Regions from separate parts of the Mesorhizobium sp. B2-6-2 genome, predicted to be linked through region 2. Evidence: riboswitches for the same ligand, from Rfam matches in the RefSeq annotation. Region 2 holds a riboswitch; each other region holds the start of a gene.
What was found. Region 2 has a riboswitch for cobalamin ahead of FJ419_RS08675 (DUF1636 family protein). Riboswitches for the same ligand answer to the same signal wherever they lie in the genome.
Positions count from the first base shown of each region.

Region 1: linked by a shared signal. The riboswitch ahead of FJ419_RS19750 (DUF1636 family protein) and the one ahead of FJ419_RS08675 (DUF1636 family protein) in region 2 are both predicted to bind cobalamin.
Region 3: linked by a shared signal. The riboswitch ahead of bluB (5,6-dimethylbenzimidazole synthase) and the one ahead of FJ419_RS08675 (DUF1636 family protein) in region 2 are both predicted to bind cobalamin.
Region 4: linked by a shared signal. The riboswitch ahead of FJ419_RS22720 (CbtB domain-containing protein) and the one ahead of FJ419_RS08675 (DUF1636 family protein) in region 2 are both predicted to bind cobalamin.

Region 1 is NZ_VFUG01000010.1:90,134-94,360, forward strand. Features, by position in the region: gene FJ419_RS19740 (ABC transporter substrate-binding protein) at 1-429, opposite strand, end outside; gene FJ419_RS19745 (ABC transporter ATP-binding protein) at 462-1,250, opposite strand; gene FJ419_RS19750 (DUF1636 family protein) at 1,247-1,633, opposite strand; cobalamin riboswitch at 1,725-1,929, opposite strand; gene FJ419_RS19755 (AraC family transcriptional regulator) at 2,162-2,995, shown strand; gene FJ419_RS19760 (helix-turn-helix domain-containing GNAT family N-acetyltransferase) at 3,153-4,088, opposite strand.
Region 2 is NZ_VFUG01000003.1:121,328-125,554, reverse strand. Features, by position in the region: gene FJ419_RS08690 (NADH-quinone oxidoreductase subunit B) at 1-182, opposite strand, end outside; gene FJ419_RS08685 (NADH-quinone oxidoreductase subunit A) at 173-538, opposite strand; gene FJ419_RS08680 (winged helix-turn-helix domain-containing protein) at 872-2,071, shown strand; cobalamin riboswitch at 2,102-2,305, shown strand; gene FJ419_RS08675 (DUF1636 family protein) at 2,345-2,776, shown strand; gene cobW (cobalamin biosynthesis protein CobW) at 2,773-3,810, shown strand; gene FJ419_RS08665 (cobaltochelatase subunit CobN) at 3,829-4,227, shown strand, end outside.
Region 3 is NZ_VFUG01000006.1:126,799-131,025, reverse strand. Features, by position in the region: gene FJ419_RS15070 (pirin family protein) at 1-56, opposite strand, end outside; gene FJ419_RS15065 (DUF2277 family protein) at 65-331, opposite strand; gene FJ419_RS15060 (exodeoxyribonuclease VII small subunit) at 516-767, opposite strand; gene FJ419_RS15055 (histone deacetylase family protein) at 771-1,697, opposite strand; cobalamin riboswitch at 1,813-1,991, shown strand; gene bluB (5,6-dimethylbenzimidazole synthase) at 2,034-2,765, shown strand; gene FJ419_RS15045 (hypothetical protein) at 2,766-3,749, opposite strand; gene FJ419_RS15040 (TetR/AcrR family transcriptional regulator) at 3,984-4,227, opposite strand, start outside.
Region 4 is NZ_VFUG01000014.1:12-4,238, reverse strand. Features, by position in the region: gene FJ419_RS22740 (VOC family protein) at 1-126, opposite strand, end outside; gene FJ419_RS22735 (TetR/AcrR family transcriptional regulator) at 225-857, shown strand; gene FJ419_RS22730 (hypothetical protein) at 944-1,504, opposite strand; gene FJ419_RS22725 (CbtA family protein) at 1,670-2,410, opposite strand; gene FJ419_RS22720 (CbtB domain-containing protein) at 2,571-2,780, opposite strand; adenosylcobalamin (AdoCbl) riboswitch at 2,781-2,924, opposite strand; gene FJ419_RS22715 (histidine phosphatase family protein) at 3,008-3,580, shown strand; gene FJ419_RS22710 (PilZ domain-containing protein) at 3,732-4,004, shown strand; partial or broken gene FJ419_RS22705 (methyltransferase) at 4,008-4,227, opposite strand, start outside.

The DNA.
Region 1 (4,227 bases), on a different contig from region 2:
GTTCTTGTCGAGATGGACGCAGCTCTCGGTCAGCACCAGCGTCTTGATGCCATGCGGGGCAAGCGTGTCGGGCGTCACCTCGCCGCCCGGCTTCATGCCGTAATACCAGCCGGCGAAGAAGAAATCCGGCTGCACGGCGACGAGGTTTTCGAGCGTCGGATATTTTGGCGCCAGCTCCGGGATGGCGCCCTGCTCGGCCTTGAACTCGGGGCCGACCTTGTACCACCCGGTGATGCCAGTGAGCCCGACGATCGACGGCTGCAGCTTCAGCGCGAAAGCCATCTCGGCCATGTTGAGATCCTGGATGACGGCGCGTTTCGGCGGCGCATCGAAGGTGAGCGGTTTGCCGCAGCTGTCGACGGTGACCGGGAAAGCGAAGGCGGCCGAGGCGACGAGCGACAGGGCCGGCGACAAGGCGAGGCGTTTCACGAGATGATGCTCCTTGTTGGGGTTGTGCAGGTTCAGGGCGGCGAGGAAGCGCGCATGGGAAGCTCGAAGACGGTGAGCTCGCGATCCTCGGTCGGGTGCCGCAGGCGCAGCACGTCGATGCCGAACACCTCGCGGACAAGCGGCTGCGCCAGCGCCTCGCGCGGCGGAGCCAGGGCGTGCAGCCGGGCGTTGCTCATCACCGCGACGCTGGTGGCGAAGGGCGCCACAAGCGCGAGATCGTGCAGCACGGCGACCACGGCCATGTTGAATTCGGCCACCAGCTCGAGCAGCTCGCCGCGGGCGCGCGGGTCAAGGTGGTTGGTCGGCTCATCGAGAAACAGGATTTTGGGCTCTTGCGCGATGGCGCGGGCGAGCTGCGCGCGCTGGCGCTCGCCGCCGGAGAGCGAGCCGACAGTGCGCGCGAGCAACGGCAACAGCCCAGTCCGGCGCAGCGCCTCGACGACGATGTCGCGATCGTCGTGCCGGCGCCTCAGACCGGCGTGCGGGACACGGCCAAGCTCGACATAGTCGATGAGCGCAAGGCGTGGATCCGGCTGGTCCGTCTGACCGACGACGGCGATGCTGAGCGCCCGTTCGGCGGCGGTGATCCTGTCCAGCCGGCGTCCGGCAAGACGAACCTCGCCGCGGCTCGGCGACAACGCCCCGCATAACATGCGCAGCAGAGTCGTCTTGCCGGCGCCATTGGGGCCGATGATGGCCAGCCGCTCGCCCGCCGCCAGCGACAAGCTGACATCCTCGACCAACATCCGGCCATTTGCCGTGGCGCGCAAATCGCGAGCTTCGAGCAGGAGCGCGCTCACCGGACCTGCTCCCTGGCCTTGCCCGCGGCGGGGATGCGCGCCAGTATCTTGCCGGCGAGCCTTGCCGGGCGCTGGCCGGAATTGCACCAGCCGTCGGCCAGCGAGGCATAGAGCCTGGCAAATTCGACCAGCGCGCCGGCGTCGGTGCCGCTGTCGATGGAACCGAAGAGATAGCTGGCTTTGCCTTCCGCGTTGAAGGCCACGGTCAGCGGCCGCGCGCAGCCGGCCATGCAATCGATGGTTTCGACAGCAAATGACGACGCCAAAGTCTCGGCAAGCCTTGAGCGAAGGTCGGCGCACAAATCCCCGCCGGACCTACGTCCGGTCACGGTATCGCGGCACAGCGAACAGACGATGATGCGATGGCTAAAGACGTCCAGCATTTCCGTCACTTTCCAAAAATGGCGACGGAAGGATGCCGGACGAGCCGGCCGACAAGACCGGTGTCCGCGTCTCCTCCCGGCACACCCCGTCCGGTCAACTCGTGTCGATGGCAGGTCTCCTGGCTCGCGGGTCCTTACGCCATCCGCCTTCCCAGCCTTGCCGGCCAGTGGCGTTTCGGATGGAGCTCGCCGCTCACAGTTGCGGGGGCAGCCACGGCCTCGACTCGGATGAGCTCACCGTGTTCCCTTTTCACCCCTCGCCTTGCGGCTCGGGGACCATGACGCAGCTATCGTAGGTTGTCCGCGTGCGAGTCGCAACGGGCCTTCGTCCGCCCCTCGTGCGAAAGACATGGCGGGATCGTCGGGCCGTTGCCGCAAGTCGTTTACTTCCCCTGATATGTAATAACATTACCAGCTAGAATACATTGCCTTGGCTTGTCAACCCGCTCGACTTCGCTCAAAGCGCAATTTCGATCAAACTGGCCGGCGGCGCGGGGGCTAGTGTCGCCGAGCCAAATGCGAGGAGCCATGAACCCGACAGAGAAAGCGCTGTGGTTTGTCGAAAGCCACCTGCCCGACGCCATCAGCCTTGACGAGATAGCGGCAAGCAGCGGCGTGTCGCGCTTCCATGTGACGCGCGCTTTCGGCGCGGCCACGGGACGGTCGGTCATGGGCTATATGCGGGCGCGCCGCTTGAGCGAAGCGGCGCGCAAGCTGGCCGGCGGCGCGCGCGACATTCTCTCGGTCGCGCTCGATGCCGGCTACGGCTCGCATGAGGCGTTCACGCGGGCCTTTCGCGATGAGTTCGGCACCACGCCGGAGTTGGTGCGCGCGCAAGGCTCGACCGAAAACCTCGATCTTGTGGAGCCCATACTGATGGACAGTTCGCTTCTCACCGCACTCGAGCCGCCGCGCTTCGAGACCAGCCGTCCCTTCCTCGTTGCCGGGCTCGGCGAGCGCTACAGCTGCGAGACCAGCGCCGGCATCCCGATGCAATGGCAGCGCTTCGCCCCCTATATCGGCAACATTCCGGGCGAGGTGCCCGGCGTCTTCTACGGTGTGTGCACGAATGGCGACGATGCCGGCAATTTCGACTATGTCGTTGGCGTCGAGGTGATGGATTTCTCCGACCTGCCGAAGGATTTCCAACGCGTGCGGGTGCCGGCGCAGAAATATGCGGTGTTCTCGCATCGCGAGCACATCTCGACCATCCGCCGAACCGTCAACACGATCTGGAACAAGTGGCTGCCGGTCTCCGGACACGAGATCGCCGACGCGCCCGAGTTCGAGCGCTACGGGCCCGAGTTCGATGCCCGCACCGGCAATGGCGGGCTGGAGATCTGGGTGCCGGTCAAAGGATGATGGTCTTCCCTTCTCCCCCTGTGGGAGAAGGTGGATCGGCGCGCAGCGCCGAGACGGATGAGGGGTGTTCCAGGGAAAGCCAGCGTCTCACTCCGCTGGAACACCCCTCATCCGTCGCCTTCGGCGACACCTTCTTCCACAGGGGGAGAGGGAACACCTAAAGCTCGAGATTCCACGTCTGCCCGACAAGATCCTTGCCGAAGGAATGATGGCGTTCTTCCTCGACCAGCTTGAAGCCGGCAGCCTGGTAGATGCGGCGGGCCGAGCCAAGTATGTCGTTGGTCCACAGCGTCAGCGTCTTGTAGCCCTTGGCGCGTGCGAAGGTAATGCATTCGTGGACCAGCCGCCGACCGATGCCGAGGCCGCGCGCCGACGGTTCGACATAGAGCAGCCTGAGCTTCGCGACCTTGGGCGATTTGCGCATGATGAAGACCGAGCCGACCACCTCGCCTTCGCGCTCGGCGATCCAGCTGCGCTCCCATTGCGGGACGAAGTTCTTGACGAACTCACCGAGGATCTCTGCGACCAGAGCCTCGTAAGTCTCGTCCCAACCGTATTCCTGTGCGTAGAGCATGCCCTGGCGGTGCGTGACCCAGCCGATGTCGCCGACCTGCAGCGGCCGCAGGATATAGGGCACCTTGGCTTCAGGTCTGTTGCCGAGCAAGTCTTGGACGGTGCGCATAGCCTTGACCAGCCGCTCCTGGTCGGCCGGCGCCAGGCGATCGAGCAGCGTGCGCACCTGGTCATGCGAATCCTGGTTGAGCGGCGCGAAGGCTTCCCTGCCGGCTGGCGTCAGCGCGATCGAGGCGCGGCGCGCGTCGGTCTCGCTAGCTTCACGTCCGACAAGGCCGCGCTCCTCGAATTTCTTCAAGAGCCGGCTGACATAGCCGGGGTCGAGGCCGAGGTCGCGCACCAGGTCGCTTGCGACCAGCCCGTCGCGATGGGCGAGCTCGTAAAGCACCCGCGCCTCGGTCAGCGAGAACGGGCTTTTCAGCAGGCCCTCGTCGAGCAGGCCGAGCTGGCGGGTATAGAAGCGGTTGAAGGCGCGCACCGCATCGATACGGTCCTTGCCGGGGTGATTGTGGATGGTCATGGGAAATCCTCCTGTCATAGACAGGATCAACCATTTAGTTGACTGAGTCAATAAATACGGCAATTGGTGATCTCGCGATCTCGCGATAGGTCGAGCCGTTACGGTGGGTGCATCTCGGGCATGGTATTCCCGAATTGGG
Region 2 (4,227 bases):
CCGCTGCGCGCCCAGGTGATCAGCGCCTCGGTCGAGGTGACGAGAAAACCCTTGTCGGCCAGCTCATTGTTGATTTCGAGGAAGAAGGGATCGTCCTCCCCCACCGGCCTGCCGGTGTTGGGGTCGATGATGCCCTTGGGCTTCGGCGCGACGAGGGTGCCTGAACTGTCGTTCAATCCCATTCCAGCGCTCCTTTTTTCCATTCATAGGCAAAACCGATGGTCAGCACCGCCAGGAACACCATCATCGACCAGAAGCCGAGCATGCCGAGCTTCGAGAAGGACACCGCCCACGGGAACAGGAAGGCGACCTCGAGATCGAAGATGATGAACAGGATCGACACCAGGTAGAAGCGGATGTCGAACTTCATGCGGGCGTCGTCGAACGAGTTGAACCCGCATTCATAGGCGGAAAGCTTTTCCGGGTCGGGATTGCGGTAGGCCACAAGGAACGGAGCGATGATGAGCGCCAGACCGACGATCATCGCCACGGCGATGAACAGCACGATAGGCAGGTACGAACTTAGGAGTGCGCTCATGCGGCGACTTTCCTTCGGCGGGGGCAGTTCACTTTGATTACAGCAACGAACTCTAATGCGGAAGCGTGACAGTTTAACCGCTGAACCGTTTTAGGAGGCCCATGCTGCAACGCGGCGAGGGTTAGCGCAGCGGTTTCGGTGACGCAAGTCAAACGTTGTTCAAATCGCGGCCCTGGACGCCTTATCGGAAGAAACTGGTCCGATCCGCTCCTGTTTGATTTCCTTCAGCTTTCACTCCACTTTTCTCTCCTGACATATCTCCCGCCATTTGCCTGCTAGCATGACAGGAATCACCGGCTAAAAATCCAGCAGACGATCGGGCAAGGACACCTGATGAAGGACAAGATTTCGCTGGCCATGGCGAGGCGTATTGCGCTCGGCGCGCAAGGGTTCAACGACCCCAGGCCCAGTGGTGTTCCGGATCGCCGCCACCTTGCGCGGGTACTTTCGCGAACCGGCCTCTTGCAGATCGATTCCGTGAGCGCGGTGGTGCGCGCGCATTACATGCCGCTCTATTCGCGCCTCGGCCCCTATCCGCTTACGCTGCTCGACAATGCCGCGGTCACCCGCAAGCGCGCCGTGTTCGAGTACTGGGCGCATGAGGCGTCGTTCCTGCCCGTTGAGACGTACCCGCTGATGCGCTGGCGCATGCAGCGCGCCGAGCAGGGCGACGAGATGTATCTCGGCCTGGCGAAATGGGGCCGTGAACGCAAGGAAATGATCGACGAGATATATAGAGAGGTCGCCGATCGCGGTCCGATCGCCGCGTCTGATATCGAAGGCCACAAGGGCAATGGCGGCTGGTGGGGCTGGAGCGAGGCCAAGCACGCGTTCGAATGGCTGTTCTGGGCCGGGCGCATCACCACCGCCTACCGCCGCGGCTTCGAACGCTATTACGACCTGCCCGAGCGCGTTTTGCCGCAGGCGGTGCTCGACCTGCCCGTACCCTCGGTCGAGGACGCGCATCGCGAATTGCTGCGCATTTCCGCCCGCGCCCATGGCATTGCCACCTATGGCGACCTGCGCGACTATTTTCGTCTCGCGCCGGGCGACACGAAGGATCGCATCGAGGAACTGGTCGATGCCGGCGAATTGCTGCCGGTGAAGGTCGAAGGCTGGGACAGGACAGCCTATCTCCACAAGGACGCCCGTTCCCCGCGCCGGATCGAGGCGCGCGCCCTGCTTGCCCCCTTCGATCCGGTCGTCTTCGAGCGCACCCGGACGGAAAAGCTTTTCGATTTCCGCTACCGCATCGAGATCTACACGCCGGCCGAGAAACGCCAATATGGCTACTACGTGCTGCCCTTCCTGCTCGGCGACCGGATCGTCGCCCGCGTCGATCTGAGAGCTGACCGCCCGGCCAGCATCTTGCGCGTCCACGCCACCTATGCCGAGGCCGGCGCCCCGCCTGAAACGGCCGCCCAGCTCTTCGATGAGTTGAAGCAGATGCAGGCCTGGCTCGGCCTGGAGGCGATCGAAGTGACGCCGGCCGGCGACCTCGGACCGGCGCTGGCCGACATCGCGGTGTCGTAGCTGCGCGTTGACAGGGAACTAGCCGTAAGCCTAAATCCTGACCCAGACGGTCTTCTCCCGGCAAAGGGAGGAGCCAAGAGGGAATGCGGTGCGGGCCAAAACCCAAATCCGCGGCTGTCCCCGCAACTGTAAGCGACGAGCCTCTGCCGAAAACCACTGGGATGTTCCCGGGAAGGCGGCATTCAGGGCGACGACCCGCGAGCCAGGAGACCTGCCGTCTGAGACTTTAAGTATCCGAATGCCCGGCGGGTTTTCCGGGCAAGGAGCGTGGTTTTGGATCGCAACGGCAGTTTCCCGGCAAACAGTGCGGACGTTCCGTCCGAGCCCGACGCTTTGGCCGGCATCACCGTCATCGTCTGCTCATCCTGCCGCGACGAGACCGGGTCGGATGGGCATCCGCGCGCCGGCGCGCTGCTTGCCGAAGACACGCGTCGGGCGGCTTGCGGCGAAAAGATCGACATCCGTACTGTCGAATGCCTCGGCAACTGCAAGCGCCGGCTAAGCGCGGCGCTGCTGCGCGACGGCTGCTGGAGCTACGTCTTCGGCGATCTGGACACCGCCAGCGGCGCCGATCTCGTCGCCGGCGCGAAACTCTTCGCCACCTCGACCGATGGCCTGATCCCCTGGCGCGGCCGGCCCGATTCCCTCAAGCGCGGCCTGGTTGCCCGCATCCCTCCTCTCGACATGCTGAAGGACCGACCATGAACGCATCCGTTTCCCGTGTGCCCTGCACCGTCGTCACCGGCTTCCTCGGCGCCGGCAAGACGACGCTGATCCGCAACCTACTCGAGAACGCCAAGGGCAAGCGGCTGGCGATCATCGTCAACGAGTTCGGCGATGTCGGCATAGACGGCGAGATTCTCAAAGGTTGCGGCATCGACTCTTGTCCGGAGGAGAACATCGTCGAGCTCGCCAATGGCTGCATCTGCTGCACCGTCGCCGACGATTTCGTGCCGGCGCTCGACCGGATTCTGTCGCTCAACCCGAAGGTCGACCACATTCTGATCGAGACCTCGGGCCTCGCTCTGCCGAAGCCGCTGGTGCAGGCATTCCAGTGGCCGAGCGTGAAGAGCCGCGTCACCGTCGATGGCGTCATCGCCGTGGTCGACGGCCCGGCGCTCGCCGACGGCCGGGTCGCTTCCGATATGGATGCGCTGCAGGCGCAGCGTGCGGCGGACGATTCCCTTGACCATGACGATCCGGTCGAGGAGGTGTTCGAGGACCAGATCGCCTGCGCCGACCTGATCATCCTGTCGAAGAGCGACCTGATGGATGCGGCAGGCTCCGCCCGTGCCAACACCGTCATCGGCGATCATGTCGCGCGTGCCGTTAAGATCGTGCCGACAGCGCAGGGCAAGGTCGATCCCTCCGTGTTGCTCGGCCTTGGCCTTGCGGTGGAGGACGACATTGAGAACCGCAAGACCCATCATGACGACGAGCTCGACCACGAGCATGACGATTTCGATTCCTTCGTCATCGATATCCCCTCGATCGCCAATCCCGACGAGTTGGCCAAGCGCGTCGCCATTGCCGCCGAGCAGGAAAACGTGCTGCGCGTCAAAGGCTTCGTCGAGGTCGGCGGCAAGCCGATGCGGCTCCTGCTCCAAGCCGTCGGCCCGCGCGTCAATCACTATTACGACCGCGCCTGGACGGCCGAGGACGATCGCCGCTCGCGGCTGGTCGTCATCGGCCTCAAGGGGCTGAACCGCCCGGCGATCGAGCGTATCCTCGCCGGCTGAGGCCAACACGAAAAAGCGATGCACATCCTCGCCACCACATCCGCTTCGCTCGACGATCTCGCCGAGCCGATCGACCTCAGGCAGGCGCCTGCGGATGTCGTGGCACTGTCCTTCACTGACAGCGATCTCGCCGGCCTGGCCACCGCCTGGAAGGCCGATGCGGAGCGGCTGCCATCGATGCGGCTGGCGGCGCTGCGCGACCTTCGCCACCCGATGTCGGTGGACCTGTGGATCGACAGCGTCGCCCGCCACGCCAGGGTGGTGCTGGTGCGCATCCTCGGCGGCTATGACTGGTGGCGCTACGGCTGCGACCAACTCGCCGCGGTCGCGCGCGAGCGCGGCATCAAGCTGGCGCTGCTGCCCGGCGAAAGCCATGACGAGGACCTGCGGCTGATCGAAGCCTCGACCCTGCCGCGC
Region 3 (4,227 bases), on a different contig from region 2:
TGGTCGCAGGCGAAGGCATCGCCGGGTTCAGGGTCGTTTCCGGGAAAAAAGCTCATGACTACCCTCAGGCGAAACGCAGCGCCGACCTTGCCTTCGCCTTGGCGGCCTCTTCCTCGCGATTGCGCGGTTCCTGGTTGGTTTCGAGCGAATCGATCAATTCGCGCGCAGCGGCCGCGATCGCTTCCACTGCGTGATAAAAAGCGTGCTCGTTGCGCTTGGACGGCTTCGTTGAGCCGGCCAGCTTGCGCACGAACTGAAGCGCTGCGTCATGCACTTCGTCATTGGTCGCCGGCGGCTCGAAATTGGCCAAGGTCTTGATGTTGCGGCACATGGCTTGAACTCCTTACCTGCTTTCTTTGCCCTTACCCGGTCTGAGATCATCCGCTGAGGTGTTGAGATTCAGGTCAGGCCGAGCCGAAAATGGTGATTTCCGAGAACCGGAGCGGAGCGTACTTGAAGTACGTGAGCACCGGAAGTTGCCATTTGCAGGCCGGCTTCACCTGAATATCAACACCTCAGTCGGCGTCCAGCGGTTCAGTTCCCATCGGCTTGCCGTCGCGCGACAGCCTGATCTTCTCGACCTTGTCCTCGGCCGCTTTCAGCAGCCGGTCGCAATGCGCCTTCAGCGCTTCGCCGCGCTCATAGATCTTGATCGACTGGTCGAGCGGGACGTCGCCGCGCTCAAGATCATCGACGATCTTCTCAAGCGCGTCGAGCGCCTGTTCGAAGCTCATCGCCTTGACGTCCTCATTGCCTTCCAATGCCATACCCTATCCCTTCATCAGCCGCCCGACATGGGCGGCGACTGAAAATGCCAGTCCCTGCAGATCGTAGCCGCCTTCCAGCAGGCTGACGAGCCTGTTGGAGCTATGGCGGCCGGCGCGTTCCATCAATTGCCCGGTCGCCCAGTCGAAATCGTCCTCGGTCAGGTTGATCTCGGCCAGCGGATCGCGGTGGTGCGCGTCGAAGCCGGCGGAAATGATAATCAGGTCCGGCGCGAACGCATCGATGGACGGCAGCACGCGCGACAGGAATGCGTCGCGGAACAGGTCGCTGCCGGTCTGCGGCGAAAGCGGCGCGTTGACGATGTTGCCGGCGCCGGTCTCGCCCTTCGCGCCGGTGCCTGGGTAAAGCGGCATCTGGTGCGTCGAGCAATAGAGCACCGACGGGTCGTCCCAGAAAATGTCCTGCGTGCCGTTGCCGTGATGGACGTCCCAGTCGACGATGGCGACGCGCTCGGCCTGGTGCTTGTTCTGGGCGTAGCGGGCGGCGATCGCCGCCGTGTTGAACAGGCAGAAGCCCATCGCCGTGGTCTTCTCGGCATGATGTCCAGGCGGACGCGCGGCGACGAAGACGTTTGCCGCACGGCCCTCGAAGACGTCGTCCACCGCCGCGTTGGCACCGCCGATCGCGGTGATCACGGCCTGCCAGCTTTTCGGGCTGGCGCTGGTATCGGCGTCGATCGACACGATCCCGCTCTCAGGGATCGCCGCGCGCACGCGCTCGACGAAATCCTCGGGATGCGCATAGAGGATCGTTTTCTCGTCGCCTTCCGGCGCCTTGACGCGGTCGAGCGCCGAAAACGCCTCGTCGTCGAGCACGCGCTCGATGGCACGCAGGCGGTCGGGCCGCTCGGGATGGCCGGGCGGCGTGAGGTGTTCGAGGAAGATCGGGTGCGTATAGAGACGGGTGGCCATGGCGCCTAATCTAGGGACCTGGCGGCCGAATGACCATGTTTGGCAGGCCGAATGGCTGGGGAAATCGCGTCTTGCCGTGTCGCTAACGCCATTGGCGCGGCCCAAGCTTCGCTGTAAGGTCGCATCGCTGCCAGGTGCCCGCGACGCGGGAGAATCGGGAACACGGTTGAACTCCGTGGCGTGCCCAACACTGTAAGGGGGACCGCGCCGGCACACGCCACTGTCGAAGACGGGAAGGCGCCGGATGCGGGACGATCCCGAGCCAGAAGACCGGCCCGGCAGACATGGTTTTCCGCTTGGTCAGGCGGGGGACTGCTTGTCGCAAGGGGAAAAGCGATGACGGCAGCAGCGATCGCCGCGAGCGGCGACGACTTTGACCAATTGGCGCGCGACGCGGTCTACCGGGCGATGTTCACCAGGCGCGACGTGCGCAGCCATTTTGTCCCCGACGATCTCGATGACAATGTGCTGGCCCGGCTCATCACCGCCGCCCATCACGCCCCGTCGGTCGGCTATATGCAGCCGTGGAATTTCATCGTCATCCGCGACGCCGCAAGGCGGCAGCAGGTGCGCGACCTGTTCCTCGCGGCGCGCGAGCAGGAATTGCCGGCGATCGAGGCGGAACGGCAGGCGCTCTACCGTAAGCTGAAGCTCGAAGGCATCTGCGAAAGCGCGCTCAACCTGTGCATCACCTGCGACCGGCAGCGCTCGAAGGACTCGCCGCTCGGTCGCTGGCACAATCCGGAGATGGACCTCTACAGCACTGTCTGCGCGGTGCAGAATTTCTGGCTGGCGGCGCGGGCCGAAAGTGTCGGCGTCGGCTGGGTGAGCATCATCGAGACCGAGGCGCTGAAGCGGCTTCTCGCGATCCCGGAGCATGTCACGCCGATCGCCTATCTCTGCGTCGGCCGCGTCTCGGCCTTCGCGCCGAAGCCGGACCTCGAGGCGCATGGCTGGGGCAAGCGCCTGCCACTGCCCGAACTGGTCATGAGCGAGACGTTTCGCGGCGCCGGCGAGGCGCCGCTTAAATCGGCGATCGCAAAGCTCGGCGGCGCATCAAAGCCATGATCAGGCAGCCCTCGGCGTGTCCCAGCGCGAGCCGCCGCCAAAAGAGCCCAGCGCCTTGTCGCGCAATTCCCTGAATTTGGACGAGGTCTCGGCGAGCCGCCGGTCCCATTCGGGATTGGGCGCTTGGCCTTCAATGGCTTCAAAATAAACCTGCATCAGCGAGGCGATGGCGAAGGGCTCGATGAAGGCTGCCTTGAAGGCCCAGGCAAAGACGATGGCTAGCACGAAGGCCCAGCCGGCAAGCTGGCCCGGCATGACCCACAGAATGGCGGCCGCGGGCGCCAGCATCAACAGGAAGATGACGAAGGACACGCCCCACATGATCGCCGCCAGCCAGACGGCGTTCTTGACCATGTGCTTGCCGTTCTGCGCGTAGAGCACGACGCCTTGCCTTGCCGTCTCGAAAGGCGAGCTCGAATTGATGCGGATGTTGTAGCCGAGGATGATCTCGTCGACATAGGTCAGCGACAGGCGGATCACCGTGTTGATGAAGCTTACAATGCCGCTCAGGCCCGGAATGGGCAGGAAGGCGGCGATGCCGCCGATCAGGCCGGTGATGGCTCGGATGGCGCCCTTGACCAGCTGGTCGACGACGAAAAGGATGTTGGCCTCGGCAAAGCGCTGGGCGACCACTTCCTTGGCGTAGGCGATCTGGCCCTGGCCGTCGGGAACGTCACGGCCGTCGATCAGATGCACCATGACGGCGATATGGCCCGCTTTCAGCACATAGAGGATGTATTCGCGGATCCAGTAGACGGCGATCGAGACGACGCCGAAGCCGACCACGCCGCCCCACAGCGCGAAGGACATCGGCCCGTCGGGATCGGTGGAGATGTGACCGACGCCGTAGCCGACGCTGGCGCCCGTGCCGGTCGCCATGATGTAGGCGACCGTGATGCCGAAATAGACGATCATGCGAAAGACGATGAACGGCCATGTCCGCATCATGATCGACACAGATCTGGCGATGCTGAAGTCCCACATGCCCCGAGTCCCCCTCATCCTGCGCATGATCCCGAAAATCGGAATCGATTTTCGGAAAAGGATCATGCGCCGAATTAAAGTTTTACAGCGTTCCTTTGCGCGTTCAAAGAACGCGCGGCGCTGTAATAGATGGCGAAGGAGGATGCGCTCGCCCCGGCGATTGTCAATCGCGGCAGGGTTGCGCCGGCCCGAAACCGGTGCACAAGCCGGTGGCTTGGTTACCTGAGCGTGCCGTCAAGGCTTCTTTCGCAGGCCTTCGAGCAACTGCTTGAAGGCAGCAATCGCTTTTTTCGAGGTCGCCTCGGGATCCGTCGAATTGGCAATGCGCTGCGCGGCCTGGCTGCTGGCGCCATTGATCAGCCGTGAGGTCGTCTCGGGATCAAGCTCCGGAACGACCTCGCCCTCTTCCTGCAGCCTGGTCAGATGGTTGGTCATCGAGGCGATGCAGGCGCTGGCATTCGGCCACTGCGCCGGGTCG
Region 4 (4,227 bases), on a different contig from region 2:
GAACATGATCGAACTGGCCTGGTCGTTCGAGAACTGTGGGTTGAGCGTGCCGCCGATCGCGAGATAGAACTTGGTCGCTGCCTGCAGGTCGCGTACCGGCAGATTGAGGAAAAGCATTTGCGTCATCAGTTTGAACCTTCGTTGCCGGGTACTAGCCAGTCTAGTACTGCAACGGATGGCTATCACGACGGAACCGTACCGTCTAGTACCGGTCGAGAGGCGTTATGAAAATTGACGGTGAGACCAGATCGGCTCGCAAGGATCGCGAAATCATCGAGGCGGCGACGGCGGCGTTCATCGCCAACGGCTATGATGGGACCAGCATGGAGGAGATCGCCACCAGAGCGTGCGCTTCCAAGCAGACCGTCTACAAGCATTTCACGGACAAGGAGACGCTTTTCAGCAAAGTCGTGGAGTCCACCGCGTCCCAGACCAACGACGTTGTCGAGTCCGTGACGATGCTGCTTTCCGAAGCGAAATTCCTGGAGGGCGGCCTGCAGCAGCTTGCCCGGCGATTGGTCACCACGCTGATGAACGACGAGTTGCTGAGGCTCCGGCGTCTGATTATTGCCAATGCCGATCGGATGCCGCAGCTTGGCCGCAGCTGGTACGACAAAGGCTTTGAGCGCATGCTTTCCTCGGTAGCGGCTTGTTTTCAAAAGCTCACAGGGCGAGGCCTGTTGCAGACCGACGATCCCCGTTTGGCGGCCAGCCATTTCTTTGGAATGCTGCTTTGGATTCCGATGAACGAAGCCATGTTCACCGGACGCAATCCGCGCTCGAAAGCCGACCTTGAGCGGCACGCCGATGCCTCGGTCGAAGCGTTCCTTGCCGCCTATGGGATGCGTTCGAAGTAATCGCGCTGCCAGACGCGATCTGCGGGAGCAAAACGAGCCGCGTTACGTCGCCTGGTATCTTGAGAACATCAGCCGGCCGAAGCCGGTTAGCGCACGCGGGCGAGCGGCGTGCCGAAGATCGACATTGTGGCGGCGCCGAGCGCCGCCACAGTGCCGAGGATCACCGCAAGGCTCGGCAAGTGGAAGAAGATGTCGCGCCATCTGGGCTCGACGACCGCGCCGGTGCTGAAGGCCTCGCGGCTATACTGGCACAGGATCCACGACGCGCCGCTGCGCACCATCTCGGCATCGATGTCCGAGATCAGCGCCTTCGCACCCCGTTCAGCTGAAGGCATCGTCGCCATATGGGTGAGCAGCGCCTTGGCGGCGGCGAGATAGGCGTGGCTGCATTCGTTGAACGGGCTTTCCTCGTCGCCGAGGCTGCCCGGCATCAAGCCCCAGAGGCAATAGGTGAATTGCAGATTGCCGTGATTGTAGAGCCGGCGGAAGGTCGGGTCTGTCGCGGTCTGGCGGTGGGCGAGGTCGAGGATCTCGCCGCGATGGCGCGCGATGACGGCCATCTGGCCGTGGGTCAGGCCGGGGATCTGGATGCCCGGAGGAGGCGGGGCCGAGGATCCGCTATGCGCTTGCGCGGATGTGGCGGCCACAAATGCGAGCAGCGCCGCAACCGAGCAATTCCAGGAAAAGTGTGCGGCGGTTTTCCGTCCGGAATTGCGAGAAAACAAAAGACCAAAGTGGCTCTGCGGTCGTACCGACCGTTGAGCCGCTTTGGCCGCCAGGGCGCGAAACAGTGGCGGCCAACGCATCGGATTTCAGGCGTAGCGGCGTGCCGGGCTGCGCTGGTCGCGCGCCGCGACCACGCGTTCGGCAACCGCGCCGAAGCCGAGCCCGACGACGGTCCACAGCACCAGCTGGATGCCGAGCGAGGCGACGCGGAACTGCCACAGCACCGTCGCCGAGAAGTTCTCCGGCACTTCGTTGATGTCGGGCAGCGCCGCCTTCACCAATGCGAAGACGACGAGGAAGGAGAGCCCGGCCACGATCGAGGCGTTCCAGGCGCCGAGCTGGTTCCACAGCCGCTGCGCCAGACCCACCGCCGCCACCATCGCCGTGATCGAGATGACGATCATGATGAAGAACAGCTCGGTGCGGTAGCCGATCGTTTCGGCATTGCCGACCGCGGGCGGGTTGGCCGGATATTTGAGGCCGGGCACCACGATCACGGCCAGGAAGCCGAGCAACGCCAGCAGCGCCGAGGTGCCGCGCGGTCCGAGCGAGCCCAGCCGGCCATAGGCATAGGCGAAGACCAGCGAGAACAGCCCGCCAAGCGCGGCGCCATAGATCAGCACGCCGGTTGCCAGGCCGATGCCGGCTTGCGTGGCGCGGCTGACCATCTCGGGCTCCGGCGCCCCGCCGGCGGCCTGGGCCTGCTGTTCCTCGAAGGCGATCGCCTTGTCGACCTGCGGCTCGCCATAGACGCGGGCGAAGGCGAACGCCAGAATCCCGGCGACCAGCCCGACAAGCATGCCGCGCAGCAAAAGTTTTCCAACCATGTCACCAATCCCTCTAAGCAATTCCAGGAAAAGTGCGTAGCGGTTTTCCGTCCGGAATTGCGTTAAGCCAACCAAGCAATTCCAGGAAAAGTGCGTAGCGGTTTTCCGTCCGGAATTGCCTTAGATCGGAATCGAAAGCGGGTTCAGCGATGCTGCCGCTTTAGTGGCAGGGGAAGCCGAGCAGGTGGCGGCCGTCATGCACGAATTCGTGCACATAGGTGCCGCGGATCAGCGAGGTGGCGCCTTCTTCCGCGCCGACGAAATAGATCGCCAGCATCAAAAGCAGCCCGCCGAGGATGGCCCAGGGCAGAAGCTCGCGGACCGGAATCGCAACCGGGCCGTAGCTGGGGGCGAAGGTGGTGTCGGACATATTGACCTCCCTTGGGATACTGCGTCCCGTTGATCGAACGATGCTGCGGAATAAGGCCTGACTTTCGGCTGGTGCCGATCACAGTGGCGCGACCGTGCCGGACTCGCACCGGCTTCCAATCCCGTATAGCACTAAGACACTTGTCAGCACTTCGTTCGCCTGTCAACGACATGTAATGGCGGCACGGCTACGTGAGGCCTGTTTTTCGCTGGGCCACGGAGTTTTTCATGCTTGCCCGCCTGACGATGATCGCAAGCGGAGCGACGCCCGGAATGCGCAAGGGCCGCTTTCCGAACGATGAGCCGCCGGAGCCGCGCGCCCTGGATCGCGCCGGCGCGCTGGCCGCTTCGCTGCGTCGCGCCGACCGTGTCTGGACAAGTCCGGCGCTTGCCGCGCGGCGGACGGCCGAGGCGCTCGGCCTTGACGCGACGGTCGAGCCGCTGCTTGCCGAACAGGATTTCGCACGCTGGGCCGGCAAAAGCTTCGAGGAGGTGCAGGCCGGGGACCCGGAAGGCATGGCGGCCTGGTTCGCCGACGCAGACGCGGCGCCTCATGGCGGTGAATCGCTCGCCGCCGTCGCCCGGCGGGGTGCTGCGCTGATGGAGCGGCTGGCCGGCGAGAGCGGTCACACCGTCGCAGTGACGCATGCCGTGCCGATCCGCGCCGCCATGGCGCATGTGCTCGGCGCGCCGCTTTCCTCGGTCTGGAAGATCGATATCGAGCCGCTGTCGCTCACTGAGTTCCGCGGCGACGGCCGCCGCTGGGTGCTGCGTGCGAGCGGCGTCACTGTCGCCGGCTGAATGCTCAGGCGTGAACGCTCCATCCGTGGACCCGGCCGGCATATCAAGTCGGCACACCACCGTTTCAGTGATCGCTAACGGAACGGAAACGCTTCGCTGCTATGGTGCGGCCCCATGGCGAGGAGAGCCTTGCCTGAGGAGCCCGCCGGATATGGCCAGTTTTCCCGAGACCGAGCGACGTCTTCATGCGCGCGAATTCGTGCTCAAGCAAGCCACGATCATCGCCGCCGGCGTCAGGATCGGTTGCTCGGTCAGAAATCAGCACGAGCAGGGCGCGGAATTGCGCGTCGGCGCAGATGTGGAGATCCCGGACCGCTTCCTGCTCGAGGTCCCGGCCGACGATACGGCCTATCGCGCTTTGGTGCGGTGGCGGCGCAACGACCGCGTCGGCGTGGCGCTCTACAGCAACGTGCCGAAGGACTGATGCTCAAAGGTATCGGCGCACGCTCGCCCTGTAGGCGCGGTAGGGTTCGCCGAACTTGCGTTCCAGATAGGCCTCCTCGCGCAGCACCACGCCGTAATGCAGGATGGGGAAGCTCGCGATGGTCGCGATGACGGCCCACCAGCTGTCAAAGAGCAGCCCGATCCCGAGAAGCAGCCCCATCAGGCCGACATAGAGCGGGTTGCGGGTGAAGCCGAACGGGCCG